4 regions of the Kitasatospora sp. NBC_01302 genome follow, and region 4 is predicted to be linked to each of the others. Evidence: riboswitches for the same ligand, from Rfam matches in the RefSeq annotation. Region 4 holds a riboswitch; each other region holds the start of a gene.
The links. Region 4 has a riboswitch for cobalamin ahead of OG294_RS02810 (HoxN/HupN/NixA family nickel/cobalt transporter). Riboswitches for the same ligand answer to the same signal wherever they lie in the genome.
Positions count from the first base shown of each region.

Region 1: it holds a riboswitch for cobalamin, as region 4 does, so the genes downstream of both, OG294_RS12710 (cobalamin biosynthesis protein) here and OG294_RS02810 (HoxN/HupN/NixA family nickel/cobalt transporter) in region 4, are expected to answer to the same signal.
Region 2: it holds a riboswitch for cobalamin, as region 4 does, so the genes downstream of both, OG294_RS25510 (ribonucleoside-diphosphate reductase subunit alpha) here and OG294_RS02810 (HoxN/HupN/NixA family nickel/cobalt transporter) in region 4, are expected to answer to the same signal.
Region 3: it holds a riboswitch for cobalamin, as region 4 does, so the genes downstream of both, OG294_RS10775 (HoxN/HupN/NixA family nickel/cobalt transporter) here and OG294_RS02810 (HoxN/HupN/NixA family nickel/cobalt transporter) in region 4, are expected to answer to the same signal.

Region 1 covers NZ_CP108404.1:3,090,851-3,094,450, reverse strand. The annotation lists gene OG294_RS12715 (cobyric acid synthase) at 1-1,334, opposite strand, end outside; gene OG294_RS12710 (cobalamin biosynthesis protein) at 1,331-2,296, opposite strand; cobalamin riboswitch at 2,329-2,510, opposite strand; gene OG294_RS12705 (XRE family transcriptional regulator) at 2,721-3,446, shown strand; gene OG294_RS12700 (hypothetical protein) at 3,471-3,600, opposite strand, start outside.
Region 2 covers NZ_CP108404.1:5,809,027-5,812,626, reverse strand. The annotation lists gene OG294_RS25515 (glycosyltransferase family 39 protein) at 1-1,643, shown strand, start outside; cobalamin riboswitch at 1,719-1,847, shown strand; gene OG294_RS25510 (ribonucleoside-diphosphate reductase subunit alpha) at 2,109-3,600, shown strand, end outside.
Region 3 covers NZ_CP108404.1:2,559,035-2,562,634, reverse strand. The annotation lists gene OG294_RS10775 (HoxN/HupN/NixA family nickel/cobalt transporter) at 292-1,419, opposite strand; cobalamin riboswitch at 1,454-1,668, opposite strand; gene tsaD (tRNA (adenosine(37)-N6)-threonylcarbamoyltransferase complex transferase subunit TsaD) at 1,715-2,803, opposite strand; gene OG294_RS10765 (HoxN/HupN/NixA family nickel/cobalt transporter) at 2,863-3,600, opposite strand, start outside.
Region 4 covers NZ_CP108404.1:583,471-587,070, forward strand. The annotation lists tRNA gene OG294_RS02805 (tRNA-Ile) at 93-169, shown strand; gene OG294_RS02810 (HoxN/HupN/NixA family nickel/cobalt transporter) at 298-1,422, opposite strand; cobalamin riboswitch at 1,509-1,649, opposite strand; gene OG294_RS02815 ((2Fe-2S)-binding protein) at 1,772-2,533, opposite strand; gene OG294_RS02820 (CbtA family protein) at 2,530-3,426, opposite strand; gene OG294_RS02825 (CbtB domain-containing protein) at 3,453-3,600, opposite strand, start outside.

The DNA of each region.
Region 1 (3,600 bases), 2.5 Mb from region 4:
TCCCGTCCGGCGAGCGCGGCCACCTCGCGCAGGAACGCGCGGCGGAAGCCGTCGTTCTCCAGCGCCCCGTGCCAGGTGGTGCCCCAGACCGCGCCCTCGCGGCAGCCGTCCAGGAAGGCCTCTCCGCCCTCCACGGTCACCACCCCGTGGTGGATCTCGTAGCCCTCGACCCGCTCGCCGAAGGCCTCGCCGACCGGTCGGGCGAGCACCTTCTCCGGGCCGAACTCGACCGCGGTCGGCAGCAGCCCCAGACCGTCCACCTGCCCCGCGCCCGACTCCACGACGTCGGTGATCCGCCGCCCCAGCATCTGGTAGCCGCCGCAGATCCCGAGCACCGGGCGTCCGGCGGCGGCCCGCTCGCGCAGCGTCCGCTCCAGGCCGCGCTCGCGCAGCCAGGCGAGGTCGGCGACGGTGGCCCGGGTGCCGGGCAGCACCACGAGGTCGGCGTCGGCCAGCTCCTCGGGGCGGGTGGCCCAGCGCACCAGCACCCCGGGTTCCTGGGCCAGCGCGTCCAGGTCGGTGAAGTTGGACAGCCGGGGGAAGCGCGGCACGGCCACCCGCAGCACGTCCGCGCCGTACGGGCCGACCGCCTCCGTGTGCGCCACCGCGGTGGACAGGTCCAGCGAGTCCTCGGCGTCCAGCCACAGGCCCGCCAGCATCGGCAGGGTGCCGAGCACCGGACGGCCGGTCAGCTCGTGCAGCATGTCCAGGCCGGGCTTCAGCAGCCGGGCGTCGCCGCGGAACTTGTTCACCAGCCAGCCCGCCACCAGGCGCTGGTCCTCGGCCGAGAGCAGCGCCAGGGTGCCGAACATCGCGGCGAACACCCCGCCGCGGTCGATGTCGCCGACCACCACCACCGGCAGCTCGGCGGCCCTGGCCAGGCCCATGTTGGCGATGTCGCCGGCGCGCAGGTTGATCTCGGCGGGTGAGCCCGCGCCCTCGCAGATCACCACGTCGAAGCGGCGGCGCAGGTCCGCCAGGCACTCCAGCGAGCGCTCCAGCAGATAGGGCTTGCGGTCCCGGTAGTCGAGCGCGCCGACCTCGCCGACCGGGCGGCCGAGCAGCACCACCTGGCTGCGCCCGTCGGCGCCCGGCTTGAGCAGCACCGGGTTCATCGCCGCCTCCGGCTCGACCCGGGCCGCCTGGGCCTGCATCACCTGGGCGCGCCCGATCTCGGCGCCGTCCAGGGTGACCATCGAGTTGAGCGACATGTTCTGCGCCTTGAACGGGGCCACCTTGACGCCCCGGCGCACCAGCCAGCGGCAGATCCCGGCGGTCACCACGCTCTTGCCGGCATCCGAGGTGGTGCCGGCCACCAGCAGTGCGTTGCTCATATCCGCTCCTTGTGGGTCAGCGTCCGCACGGCCAGGCGCAGCGCCACCGTGGTCCCCAGCGCCAGCAGCCCGACCCGGCGCGAGAGCCGGCAGGCCCGCTCGATGTCCGCCACCGCGACCGGGCGCAGTTCGGCGCCGAGCACCGGCCGGTGCTCCACCTTGGCGCCGTAGTGCAGCGTGCCGCCCAGGCGTACGCCCAGCGCGCCCGCGAAGGCCGATTCGGCCTGCCCGGCGTTCGGGCTCGGGTGCGCGCCGCCGTCGCGCCGCCAGACGCGCCAGGCGGTGTCCCGGCGCTCCGCCGCGGCCACCGTGAGCAGCGCGGTCAGCCGGGCGCCGGGCCAGCCGGCCACGTCGTCCAGCCGGGCCGCGGCCCAGCCGAACCGGCGGTAGCGCGCCGACTTGTGACCCACCATCGCGTCCAGCGTGTTGACGGCCCGGAACGCGAGCAGCCCGGGGGCGCCCGCGACCGCGCCCCAGACCAGGGCGTTGACCACGGCGTCGGCGGTGTTCTCGGCCACCGACTCGACCACGGCGCGGGCCAGCTGCTGCTCGTCCAGCGCGCTCGGGTCGCGCCCGCACAGGTGCGGCAGGCGCCGGCGGGCGGCTGCCAGATCACCGGCGGTCAGCGCGGCGCCGACGGTACGGGCCTCGCGGGCGAGCGAACTGCCGCCGAGCACGGTCCAGGTGGCGGCGGCGGTCAGCGCGGCGGCGCCCGCCCGGTGCCGGCCGGCCAGCTGCTGCACGCCCGCCGCGCCCGCCGCCACCGCGGTGACGCAGAGCGCGGTGTGCAGCGCCCCCGCCCCGCGGTGGTCGCGCCAGAGCGCGCGTTCCAGCCGTCCGGCCGCCCGGCCGAAGGCGGCCACCGGGTGGCCGCGGCGCGGGTCGCCGAACCGGGCGTCGGCGGCGTAGCCGGCCAGGGCGCCGAGGGCGTACGGCAGCGCGCGGTGGGAAACCCCCGCCATCTGTTGCGTGTCCTCACTCAGGGTCCGCGCCCTGGATCGACGAAACGGGGGCGAGAGTCTCCTGGCTCCCGGGTGGTGACGCACCCCCGGGCCTTCCAACGGCCCTGTGGCGGACCGCCGTGACCGTTCGTCGGGCGTGCTCCCCGGTGACAGTGGCGGGACCGCGCCGGATTCGCACCGGCTTCCTCTCCATGCCTCCGATTGGCCCAAGGATCCCATCACGCGCGCGAAGCGGGAGTCAACCAGGTCACCGGCCGAGTCGGTCACACCACCGGGGCGCCCGGGCCGGTGCCGGACCAGCGGCGGGGGCGCCGGCCGGCGCCCCCGCCGCTGGCCGATCGTCCAACGGCGGTCGGCGGGCCGCCGACCGGCTTCGTGCGTTCCGCGGGTGGGGGCGCCGCGACCCCGACTCTAGCGTCGGCCCATGCGAAGAAGCAGGCCACCGGCCCCCACCCCGGTCCCGTTCTCCCCGCGGGCCGCCCGCGCCCACCGCGAGAGCCTCGGCCTGACACCCGAACAGGTGGTGCGCGCGATGTCCGCGCACGGCGTGCGCCTGCTCGCGCCCCACCTGACCGCCTGGGAGAGCGGCGAGCTGCGCCCCACCGAGCGGGAGTTCATCGCGCTGGCCCGGGCCCTGTGGTGCCCGGCGGCCGAGCTGATGGGCGCACCGCCCGCCTCGCTGCGCGACTTCCGGGTGGCCCGGGAGCTGACCGTGGAGCAGGCCGCGGCCCGGATCGGGATGGGCCCGGACGCCTACCTCGGCGCCGAGCGCACCGGGCGCTGGAGCGGAACCCCGGAGCAGAGCGCCGCGCTGGTCGAGGTGCTCGGCCTGACCCTGCGGGACCTGGTGCTGCGGGTGTGCGGCGCGGGCGAGGCGCTCGACCAGCGGCTGCGGAGTTGCGTCGAGGGGCGCTGGCAGGCCCAGCTGCCGGCGGTGGCGGCGCTGGTGCCGGTGCCGCGGCCGAGCCTGGCCGCGGTGCTGGCCGCGCTCCCGGGCGAGTACCAGGTGGCCTCGCACTGGGGCGCCGGCTCCTGGGGCACCCCGGCGCCCGCCGCAAAGGGCCCGCGGTCCGCGGAGCCGGCGGTGCCGCGGCTCGACCGCTTCTGGGCGCTGCTGGCCCGCCAGGACACCGGTGGGATCCCGGTCTGACCTGCCGCCGGGGTGCTCCGCGGCTCAGAAGAGCGCGTAGCCCAGCCACCCCGCCAGCAGGCCCGCCGCCAGCAGCACCGTGCCGAGCCCGTAGGCCCGCCCCCGCTTGTCCGAGTGGCGGGCCAGCAGGAAGAGGAAGACCAGGCCGAACCCC
Region 2 (3,600 bases), 5.2 Mb from region 4:
CCCCGGCCGCCGACCTGGCAGCCGTCCCCGAGCGGGATCCGGACGCCGCCGCGGCACCCCCCGCGGGCGGGCGGCGCGCCAGGCGCCAGGCCGAGCGTGCCGAGCGCGCCGACCGCACCGGCGGGCCGCTCGCCGCCCTGCTGCTGCTCGGACTGCCGGCCGCCACCGCACTGGTGCTCTGCCTGCACGACATCGGCAAGCGGCAGATGTGGCGGGACGAGCACGCCAGCTGGTGGGCGTCCACCCTGTCGATCGGCGACCTCAGCAAGCTGATCCACAACGTGGACATCGTGCTGCTGCCCTACTACCTGTTCCTGCACGGCTGGATCGACCTGTTCGGCGACTCGCCCACCGCGCTGCGGGTCCCGTCCGCGATCGCGATGGCGATGGCGGCGGGGTGGCTGGCGCTGCTCGGCCGCCGGCTCTTCACGCCCGCCACCGGGCTGCTGGCCGGCCTCCTGCTGGCGGTCCTGCCCGGCGCCGTCCGGTACGGCCAGGAGGCCCGTCCCTACGCCTTCGCGGTGCTGGTCGCCATCGCCTCCACCCACCTGCTCGTCCGCGCCCTGGAGCGCCCCTCGCTGAAGGCATGGGCGGGCTACGCGGCGACCGTCCCGCTGCTCGGCTGGACCCACCTGGTGACCCTCTCGGTGCTGGCCGGCCACCTGGCCGCCGTGCTCACCGGCACCCGCAAGGCCGACCTGGTCCCCCGCTGGGCCTTCACCGCCGCCGTGCTGGCCGGCGGCTCGCTGACGGTCCCGATGGTGCTGCAGGGTCAGGCGCAGAGCGCCCAGATCGCCTGGAACAGGACCGGGCTCACCGACCTCAGGAACTACCCGGACACGCTCTTCCTGTCCTGGCACGTCGGGCTCGCGGTGCTGGCCGTGGGTCTGCTGGGGCTGCTGGCGGCCCGTCGGCACGCCGCCCTGCTCGCGGCCTGGGCGCTGCTGCCGCCGCTGGTGACCTTCGCCACCGCGAGCTGGCTGCACCTCTTCCTCAACCGCTACCTGCTCTTCACCCTGCCGGCCTGGGCGCTGCTGGCCGCCGCCGCGGTCTGCCGCATCGCCGGGCCGCTCACTCGCGAGGCCCGCCCCGCACTGCCGCGCCGGCTGCTCAGCTGGGTGCTGGTCGCCGCCGCGGTCGCCGGACTCGGCTGGACGGCCTGGCCCGGGATCCGGGCGACCCATCAGGACCTTGCGGGCGAGCCGGACTACGACCAGCTCACCCGGATCATGCTGCACGACCAGCAGCCCGGCGACGGCATCGTCTACAGCGGGATCCTGCAGGAGCGGATGTCGATGGCCTACGAGCTGCGCGACGTCAGGACCGCCCCGAAGGATATCCTGCTGCAGAAGTCGGCCGCCGTCACCGGCCTCTACTCGGCCCAGGAGTGCGACGACCCGGACGCCTGCGCGGCCAACACCAACCGGATCTGGCTGGTGTCCACCGGCACCGGAGCCGACCCGCTGGCCGCGCTCCCGCCGCAGACCGCCGAGGTGCTCCGCAGCCAGTTCCAGGCCACCCGGACCGACGCCCTCCCCTGGGTCAAGCTGGTCCTGCTGAGCCGGGTCCACCCCTCCCGCCGGGCCTCGGTGGCGGACGACCTCGGCGACCACAACGTGCAGATGGCGCCTGGCACCAGCTGACATTGCGGCCATCTGGTGTCGGTTTCACCACTCCACGCGACACTACATATGGGGTTGCTCGAAGCGGCTACCACTACATGTATGCTCACTCTCGCTGTCGACGCAGGGGAATCCGGTGGAAGTCCGGGACTGCCCCGCAACGGTGAGCGGCTGCGCCCACGGGTGCCCGCGAGTCCGGTTACCTGCCGACGGTGTGCCACCGGGCTTCCCCGCAGACGCCTTCATGCACAGCTGTACCGTCCGGCCTCGCGGGCAGGCCAGGGTGGATGACGCGCGCCGGAAAGTTTCGGCGTGCTGTTCTGCCCTGCCGCGCGCGCGGGCCACGGACTCCGCCAGTCCGCCGCCGCCACAGGAGAGAGCGCCTTGACCGTCGTTGACTCAGTTACCCTGCCCTCACAGGGTTCTTCCCCCAGCCTCCGGCCTGGCGGTGCCTCCAACGACGCCCAGACCGACCCCGGGGCCGCGCTGCTTCGGCTGCTCACCGACCGAAGCACCGACCTCCCCCAGGTGGACCCCGGCCACGTCGCCGCCGCCGCGCTGCGCGGCCGTCACGCCGGTTCGGACTTCGCCGAACTGCGCGGGCTGGCCGTGGACGCCGCAGCCTCGATGATCGCCGAGGACCCCCAGTACTCGAAGCTGGCCGCCCGCCTGCTCGCCCAGGAGATCGCCGACGAGGCGATCGGCCAGGGCGCCCTGTCCTTCGCCGCCTCGATCGCGGTGGGCCACACCGAGGGCCTGATCGGCGACAGCACCGCCGCCTTCGTGGCCAAGCACGCCGAGGCCCTGGACGCGCTGATCGACACCCGCGGCGACGACCGGTTCGAGTACTTCGGCCTGCGCACCGTGCAGTCCCGCTACCTGCTGCGCCACCCGATCACCCGCAAGGTGATCGAGACCCCGCAGCACTTCCTGCTCCGCGTCGCCTGCGGCCTGGCGGTCGGCGACGACGAGCAGTCGGTGCGCGAGGTGGCCGAGCTCTACGCCCTGATGAGCGCGCTCTCCTACCTGCCCTCCTCGCCCACCCTGTTCAACTCCGGCACCCGTCACCCGCAGATGTCCAGCTGCTACCTGCTGGACTCGCCGCTGGACAACCTGGACTCGATCTACTCCCGGTACGCCCAGATCGCCCGGCTGTCCAAGCACGCCGGCGGCATCGGCCTGTCCTACTCCCGGATCCGCTCGCGCGGCAGCCTGATCCGCGGCACCAACGGCAAGTCCAACGGCATCGTGCCGTTCCTGCGCACCCTGGACTCCTCGGTCGCCGCCGTCAACCAGGGCGGCCGTCGCAAGGGCGCGGCCTGCGTGTACCTGGAGACCTGGCACGCGGACATCGAGGAGTTCCTGGAGCTGCGGGACAACACCGGTGAGGAGGCCCGCCGCACCCACAACCTCAACCTGGCGCACTGGATCCCGGACGAGTTCATGCGCCGGGTCAACGCCAACGCCGACTGGTCGCTCTTCTCCCCCGCCGACGTCCCCGAGCTGGTCGACCTGTGGGGCGCGGAGTTCGACGAGGCGTACCTGAAGGCCGAGGCCCAGGGCAAGGCCGTGCGGACCATCCCGGCCCAGACCCTGTACGCCCGGATGATGCGCACCCTGGCGCAGACCGGCAACGGCTGGATGACCTTCAAGGACGCCTCCAACCGGGCGGCCAACCAGACCGCGCTGCCCGGCCGCACGGTGCACTCCTCCAACCTGTGCACCGAGATCCTGGAGGTCACCGACGACTCCGAGACCGCGGTCTGCAACCTGGGCTCGGTCAACCTCGGTGCCCACGTGGCCGACGGCGCCACCGCCGGCGACCTGCTGAACGCGATGGACTGGGCGCGCCTGGACGCCACCGTGCGCACCGCGGTGACCTTCCTGGACCGCGTGGTGGACATCAACTTCTACCCGACCACCGAGGCCGGCGCCTCCAACTCGCGCTGGCGCCCGGTGGGCCTGGGCGTGATGGGCC
Region 3 (3,600 bases), 2.0 Mb from region 4:
TCCGGTGACCGGGCGGGTCGGCGCGGGCGGGGTGGGCGGCGTCGGCCGCGGGTGCGAGCCGCCGCCGCAGCCGGCCAGCAGCGGTGTCAGCAGCAGCGCGAGCGACAGGACGGCCGCCACCGTCCACCGCGGGCACGGCCGTTGACGCTCCGGCCGCTGGAGATGGCGCCGCCGCATCGTTCCTCCCGCCCGGCCCCCGCCTGGCTCCTCGGTCCCCCGAGGTCACCCGGGGCCGTCCGGTCGACCGTACACCCGAGTCGGTGGACGGCGGCGGCGGGAGGGCCGTGAGGCTCAGTCAGCGGCCGGGGCCCCGCCCCAGCGCTTCTCCACCCCCGCGAACTTCCAGTACCCCAGCGCGCAGGCCCAGACCACCACGAACAGGCCGACGATCACGAAGCCGACGTTGTTGAGGTCGATCCCGGAGATCCAGCCGCTGACCGGGTCGGTGAGGTCCAGCTGGTCGTGCAGCACGCCGACCAGTTCGATGGTGCCGATGAAGAAGGCCACCGCGATCGAGAGCCCGGTGATGGTGAGGTTGTAGTACACCTTGCGGACCGGGTTGGAGAACGCCCAGTGGTAGGCGAAGTTCATGAAGGTGCCGTCGAGGGTGTCGAACAGGCTCATGCCCGAGGCGAAGAGCAGCGGCAGCAGCAGGATCGCGTACCAGGGCAGCCCAGCGGCGGCGCCGGAGCCCGCCATCACCATCAGCGCCACCTCGGTGGCGGTGTCGAAGCCGAGTCCGAAGAGCACACCGACCGGGTACATCTGCCAGGGGCGGCTGATGGACTTGGTCAGCCGGCCCAGGATCCGGTTCATGAAGCCGCGGTTGGCCAGGTGCTTCTCCAGCTCGTGCTCGTCGAACTGGCCCGCCCGCATCGCCCTGAAGACCCGGTAGATGCCGACGAGGGCGACCAGGTTGAGCGCGGCGATCAGGTAGAGGAAGCTGCCGGAGACGCTGGTGCCGATCACGCCGAGCGTCACATGGGCGTCCGACTTGTCGTCCACCAGGGTGCCCGCGATCTTGGCGCCCATCGCGATCAGCGCCGCCATCGCCATCACGATGGAGGAGTGGCCGATGGCGAACCAGAAGCCGACCGAGACCGGGCGCTGGCCGTCGGCCATCAGCTTGCGGGTGGTGTTGTCGATGGCGGCGATGTGGTCGGCGTCGAAGGCGTGCCGCATGCCGAGGGTGTAGGCGGTGACGCCCAGACCGAGGCCGAAGACCTGGCCGCCGACCTGGTAGTGGTGCGGGGCGACCATGCCCAGCAGGACGGCGAAGCCCACCACGTGCATGGCCACGATGACCGCCAGCAGCCCGGAGGTGCGGATCGTGTCGGCGCGCTGCCAGCGCGGGGGAGTGGTGGTCGCCGGGGCTGTCGTGGCCGGGGCGGGTATGACGGGGTTTTCGGGCAGACTCATGGCAGGGAACGCCTCTCCAGCACCTCGTGGACAGTTCTCGTAAGGTGCCGTGGCCGGTCTCCTGGCTGACGGGTCGAACGTGTCCGCGGCTCGCCTTCCCGGGCGCCTTGCGGCGCCCGGTGGCGGCCCGTCGTGGACGGGCGCGACGCGGACACTTCCCGATCACAGTGGCGAGGGCCGCTCCGGTCTGGAACCCCTGTTGAGGGTCCGTCACCGGTCTTCCCGAACACCACGGCGATCAACACCGTAGGTGCTGGGTCGTCATGTCGACAAGCCCGGCCGACTGCGACGCACCTCACCCGGTGAGCTGCGGCTCCCGTGCCGTCGGGGTCAGCCGCGCGAACTCCAGCGGGGCCGAGGGGTCGATCGAGAGCTCCGCGGGGGCGGGTTCGGCCCCGGCCCGCACCAGCAGGTCGCCGACGGCGGCGACCATCGCGCCGTTGTCGGTGCACAGGCCCACCGGCGGCACCCGCAGCGCGATGCCCGCCGCCGCGCAGCGCCGTTCGGCCAGCGCACGGACCCGCGAGTTGGCGGCCACCCCGCCGACCAGCACCAGGGTGCCGATCGCGTGGTCGCGGCAGGCGCGCACCGCCTTGCGGGTCAGCGTGTCGGCGATCGCCTCCTGCAGCGCGGCGGCGGCGTCGGCGACCCGCGGCTCGGCCCCGCCCGCGCGCTGCGCCTCCACCCAGCGGGCGGCGGCGGTCTTGAGACCGGAGAAGGAGAAGGCGTAGGGCGGGTCCGCCCGGCCGCTGAGCGGGCGCGGGAAGCGGACGGCGGACCGGTCGCCCGCCTTGGCCGCGCGGTCGATCGCCGGGCCGCCCGGGTAGGGCAGGCCCAGGATCCGGGCCACCTTGTCGAAGCACTCGCCGGCCGCGTCGTCCAGGGTGTCGCCGAGGTGCACGATCGGGTCCTTGGCCAGGTCGCGCACCAGCAGCAGCGAGGTGTGGCCGCCGGAGACGATCAGCACCACGCACGGGTCGGGCAGCGGCCCGCCGTCCAGCGTCGCGGCGGCCACGTGCCCCGCCAGGTGGTGCACCCCGTACAGCGGCACGCCCAGCGAGAAGGCGTAGCCCTTGGCGGCGGCCACCCCGACCTGCAGCGCCCCGGACAGGCCGGGGCCGGTGGTGACGGCGACCGCGCCGACGTCGGCCAGGGTGAGGCCGGCGCGGTCGAGCGCCTCGCGCACCACCGGTGCCATCGCCTGGACGTGGGCGCGGGCGGCGATCTCCGGCACCACACCGCCGAACCGGGCGTGCTCGTCCATGCTGGAGGCCACCGCCTGGCCGAGCAGCACGCCGTCGCGCACCAGGCCGGCGCCGGTCTCGTCGCAGGAGGACTCGATGCCCAGCACCACGGGGGAGGCGGATACCGGCGCTGTGGACACCGGCGCCGACGGCCTTGGCGCTGCGGACACCGGCGCTGAGGGCGTCGGCGCTGCGGGCATCAGACCTCCTCCACGGCGGCCGGCCCGGCGGCGGGCACGTTGGCCGACCACTTCTCCTCGATCCGCCCGACCTTCCAGATCACCAGCGCGGCGATCCAGACGACGAAGAAGAGCCCGACGATCAGGAAGCCGAGCAGATTGATGTCGATCCCGCTGACCCAGTCCCAGAACGCCCCGTGCAGGTCGAGCTGGTCGGCGAGCAGGCCGAGCAGCTCCACGGTGCCGATGATCAGCGCGACGGCCACCGACAGGCCGGTGATGGTCAGGTTGTAGTAGACCTTGCGCACCGGCTTGGAGAACGCCCAGCCGTAGGCGAAGTTCATGAACGAGCCGTCGATGGTGTCCAGCAGCGACATACCGGCCGCGAACAGCACGGGCAGGCACAGGATCGCGTACCAGGGCAGGCCGGAGGCGGCGCCGGAGCCTGCCAGCACCAGCAGTGCCACCTCGGTGGCGGTGTCGAAGCCGAGCCCGAACAGCAGTCCCACCGGGTACATCTGCCACGGCTTGGTGATCGACTTCATCACCCGGCCGAGCAGCCGGTTCATGAAGCCGCGGTTGTTCAGCTGCTCCTCCAGGGCCGCCTCGTCGAAGTGGCCCGAACGCATCTTCCGGAACACCTTCCAGATGCCGGCCAGCACGACGAGGTTGATCGCCGCGATGATGTAGAGGAACGTGCCGGAGACAGTGGTGCCGATCAGCCCGGTGACCTGGTGCAGCTTGGAGCCGTCGTCCTC
Region 4 (3,600 bases):
CGATCTGCGCATTGGCCTGGCCCCTGGCCCCACCATCGAGGAAACGGGTTTTTGAGTTCAGCAGCTGATCAGCTAAAGTTTCCGTGCGGCACGGGCCTATAGCTCAGACGGTTAGAGCGCTTCCCTGATAAGGAAGAGGCCACAGGTTCAAGTCCTGTTAGGCCCACCAGCGCTGAATGCCCGGAGTGGTTATCCACTCCGGGCATTGTGGCATTCCCCCACTCCCCTACGCGCCCATGCGCCCGGGGCGAGGGCGGGTGGAGCTTCCTGCGCTCACCTGACTGCTGCGAGCGCCCGTCAGGCCAGTTCCTTGGCGTCCACTGACGGTGTACCGGCCGGGGTGCTCCAACGGGCCTCGACCTTGCCGTAGCGCCAGTAGACCAGCGCGACGATCCAGGTCAGCGCGAACAGTGCGGCGATCGCGAAGCCCGCCTTGTTGATGTCGAAGTTCGCCATGAAGTCCCAGAAGGCGCCCTTGAGGTGCAGCTCGGAGGTGAGCACGCCGAGCAGCTCGATGGTGCCGATCAGGAAGGCCGCGGCGATCGACAGGCCGGTGATGACCAGGTTGTAGTAGACCTTGCGGACGGGGTTGGCGAAGGCCCAGCCGTAGGCGAAGTTCATGAAGCAGCCGTCCAGGGTGTCGAACAGCGTCATGCCGCCGGCGAAGAGCAGCGGCAGCGCGAGGACGGCGTAGAACGGCAGGCCGGAGGTGGCGGCGTAGGCCGTCGCGGCGAGCAGCACGACCTCGGTGGCGGTGTCGAAGCCGATGCCGAAGATCAGGCCGACGAAGAACATCTGCCAGGTGTGCTTGATCGTGCGCATGAAGCGGCCGAAGAAGCGGTACATCAACCCGCGTGCCTGGAGCTGGCGTTCGAGCTCGGCCTCGTCGAAGGTGCCGCGCCGCATGGCCCGGAACACCTTGGCGATGCCCGCCAGCACGACGAGGTTGAGCAGCGCGATGAGGTAGAGGAAGCTCGCCGAGGTGACCGTGCCGATGACGCCGCCGACGGTCTCGTAGCTGGAGTTCGGGTCGACCACCGCGCCGAAGACGGCCTTGGCGGCGATGGTCAGGCCGATGCCCACCACGCAGATGATGGTGGAGTGGCCCAGCGCGAAGAAGAAGCCGGTGCCCAGCGGGCGCTTCTCCTCCGCCATGAACTTGCGGGTGACGTTGTCGATCGCGGAGATGTGGTCGGCGTCGAAGGCATGGCGGGCACCCAGCGTCCACGCGGTGAACGCGACGCCCATCCCGATGCCGAGCCCGTCGTAGTGGAAGTGGTGCGGCAGGACCGCGAACACGAAGATGCCCCAGCCGAGGCCGTTGAGGGCCAGGATCACCAGGGCCATCAGGCTCAGGCGTCCCCACTCGGAGGGCTGCAGCGCGTCGCGCATCGTTCTGAACCGGGTTGCCGGAGCGGGCAAGGCATCCTCCTCGGGATGCTCGCGGACAGGGCGGCACACCCGAGTCGGCCACGGCGGGCCGGGCGGGCCGTCCTTCCGTCGAGGCGGGAATCCGTGGCACGGCAGCAGGCGACCGGACTCGCCCCCCGAGGGGGACATCACCGTTGCGGGACAGTGCCGGGTTCACACCGGACTTCGCTGCTGGCACACCGTCACAGCAGGCGGCTGCAACCTTGCCAGGCTAGTGAGCCGCTCCCACCGGACTCAAGTCCACACAGGTCAAGACCCGGGAAACTCTGCGCCGGACGGCTTCGCGGGCCGTCGCAGTCCGACGGATCGTCATATCGTGTCTCGGCAAGGCACTCTCTTGCTATCCCCGGTGGCCCGGGGGTGCGGTGAGGACGCAGTCCCCGCACAGGGCGCCCGCGTGGTCGGGGGCGGCCCGGTAGATCAGGCAGCAGCTGCGGCGGCGGAACCCGGTGCCGTCGTCGGCCGCGGTGCCCGCGCCCTGCAGGGGCGCACGGGCGAGCAGCTGAGCGACCAGTTCGCGCGCGCCCGGCGCCAGTTGAGGGGCCGAGCGGGCGATGGCCGCGGCGGCGCCGTTGACGGCGGAGGCCACGTTGCCGTGCAGGATCCGCGCCGAGACGCCGAACCCGGCGCCGAGCGCCTCGCTCAACTCCCGGACCGGGCCGTCGAGCAGGTCCGCGCCCAACCGGTCGGCGAGTTCGACCCGGTCGGCGACGGGTTCAAGGACCTGCTGCGGCAACGAGAGCGGGAACATGCCGCCGGGCACCGGCTGCCAGCGGGCCTCGCGCAGGCCGTGCCGGAGCACCGCCCCGTCGAGGACGGCGACGGCGAAGGCCGGCGAGACGAGTCTGGCGGCCAGGCCGAGGTGGGTCACCGAGGCGGCCACCCGCTCCTCCACCGCTTCCAGCGGCTGACCGCCGGCCGCCGCCAGGTAGGTGCGGACGCCGGCCACGCGCTCCCGCAACACGGCTGTATCGTCGAGCAGTTCGGCCATCGGCCGCCACGGCGGCAGGACCGGTCCGTCGTCGTGGCAGTCGATGGCGAAGAACGGCCCGAAGGCCGCGAGCCGTTGCGGCATCGCGGCCCCGGGGAGCTGCCGGGTCATGCGGCGACGACCGGCGCGGTCCCGGCCCCATCACCCGCACCCGCACCCGCACCCGCACCCGCAGCGGCCTTGCGCGCCTCGGGGTCGAGCAGCCGCTCGGCCATCGGTCCGAAGACCAGTCCGAGGGTGGCCCACAGCAGGAGCTGGGCGGCCACGGACAGGAAGCGGAAGTCGAAGAGGGTGTCCGCCGGGAAGCCCGGGTAGACGATGGCGCCCTGCGGGTCGGTCAGCGGCAGCGGGGTCTCGGTCGCATGGTGACCGAACTCCTGCACATTGTCGGCCAGTTCGCCGAGCGACGGGAGGACGGCCATGATCGTGCCGATCACCACGACGTAGGCGCCGGCCGCCAGCAGGGTGGCGTTCCAGTTGCCGAACCGGGCCTGGAGGCGCTTGCCGAGAACGACCGCGAGCACCAGGAAGAGCACCGAGCAGGCCACCATCGCCAGGTAGAGGTTGCCGCGGTCACGGATGGTGTCGGGGTGACCGATCGAGGGCGGGTTGGCCGGGTACTTGATGAACGGCACGAAGTAGATGCCGAGGAATCCGCCCAGCGCCACCAGCATCGCGAGCGGGCGCGGCCGGAGCCGGCCGGTGCGTCCCAGACAGATGGCGTAGGCGACGGCGAAGAGCGCGCCCATCGCCGCACCGAAGAGGATCATGCCGACACCGATGCCGATGTTGGCCTGAACGGTGCGGCTGAAGATGTCCGGGCCGCCCATGTCCATGGGCAGTCCGGCAGCCTTGTCGAGGGCCCCTTGGGCGGCGTCGCGCCCGCTCTCGTAGTCGATCGCCGTCCGGATCTGCGGCTCGGCGAAGATCCGGGCGAAGACGAACGCGAGCAGGCCGGCCACTGCGCCGGCGATGACGCCGCGCAGGACGAGTCTTTTTTCCATGTCGGGTTGTTCGCTGCTTCCGGTGGTCAGTGGCAGGGGAAGCCGAGGAAGTGGCGGGAGTCGTGCACGAACTCGTGGATGTGCATGTCCGTGCCGAACACGGAGTAGGCGCCCTGGTCGACGCCGATGAAGTAGTAGACGGCCAGCGCGATCAGCGCGCTGACGACGAGCCAG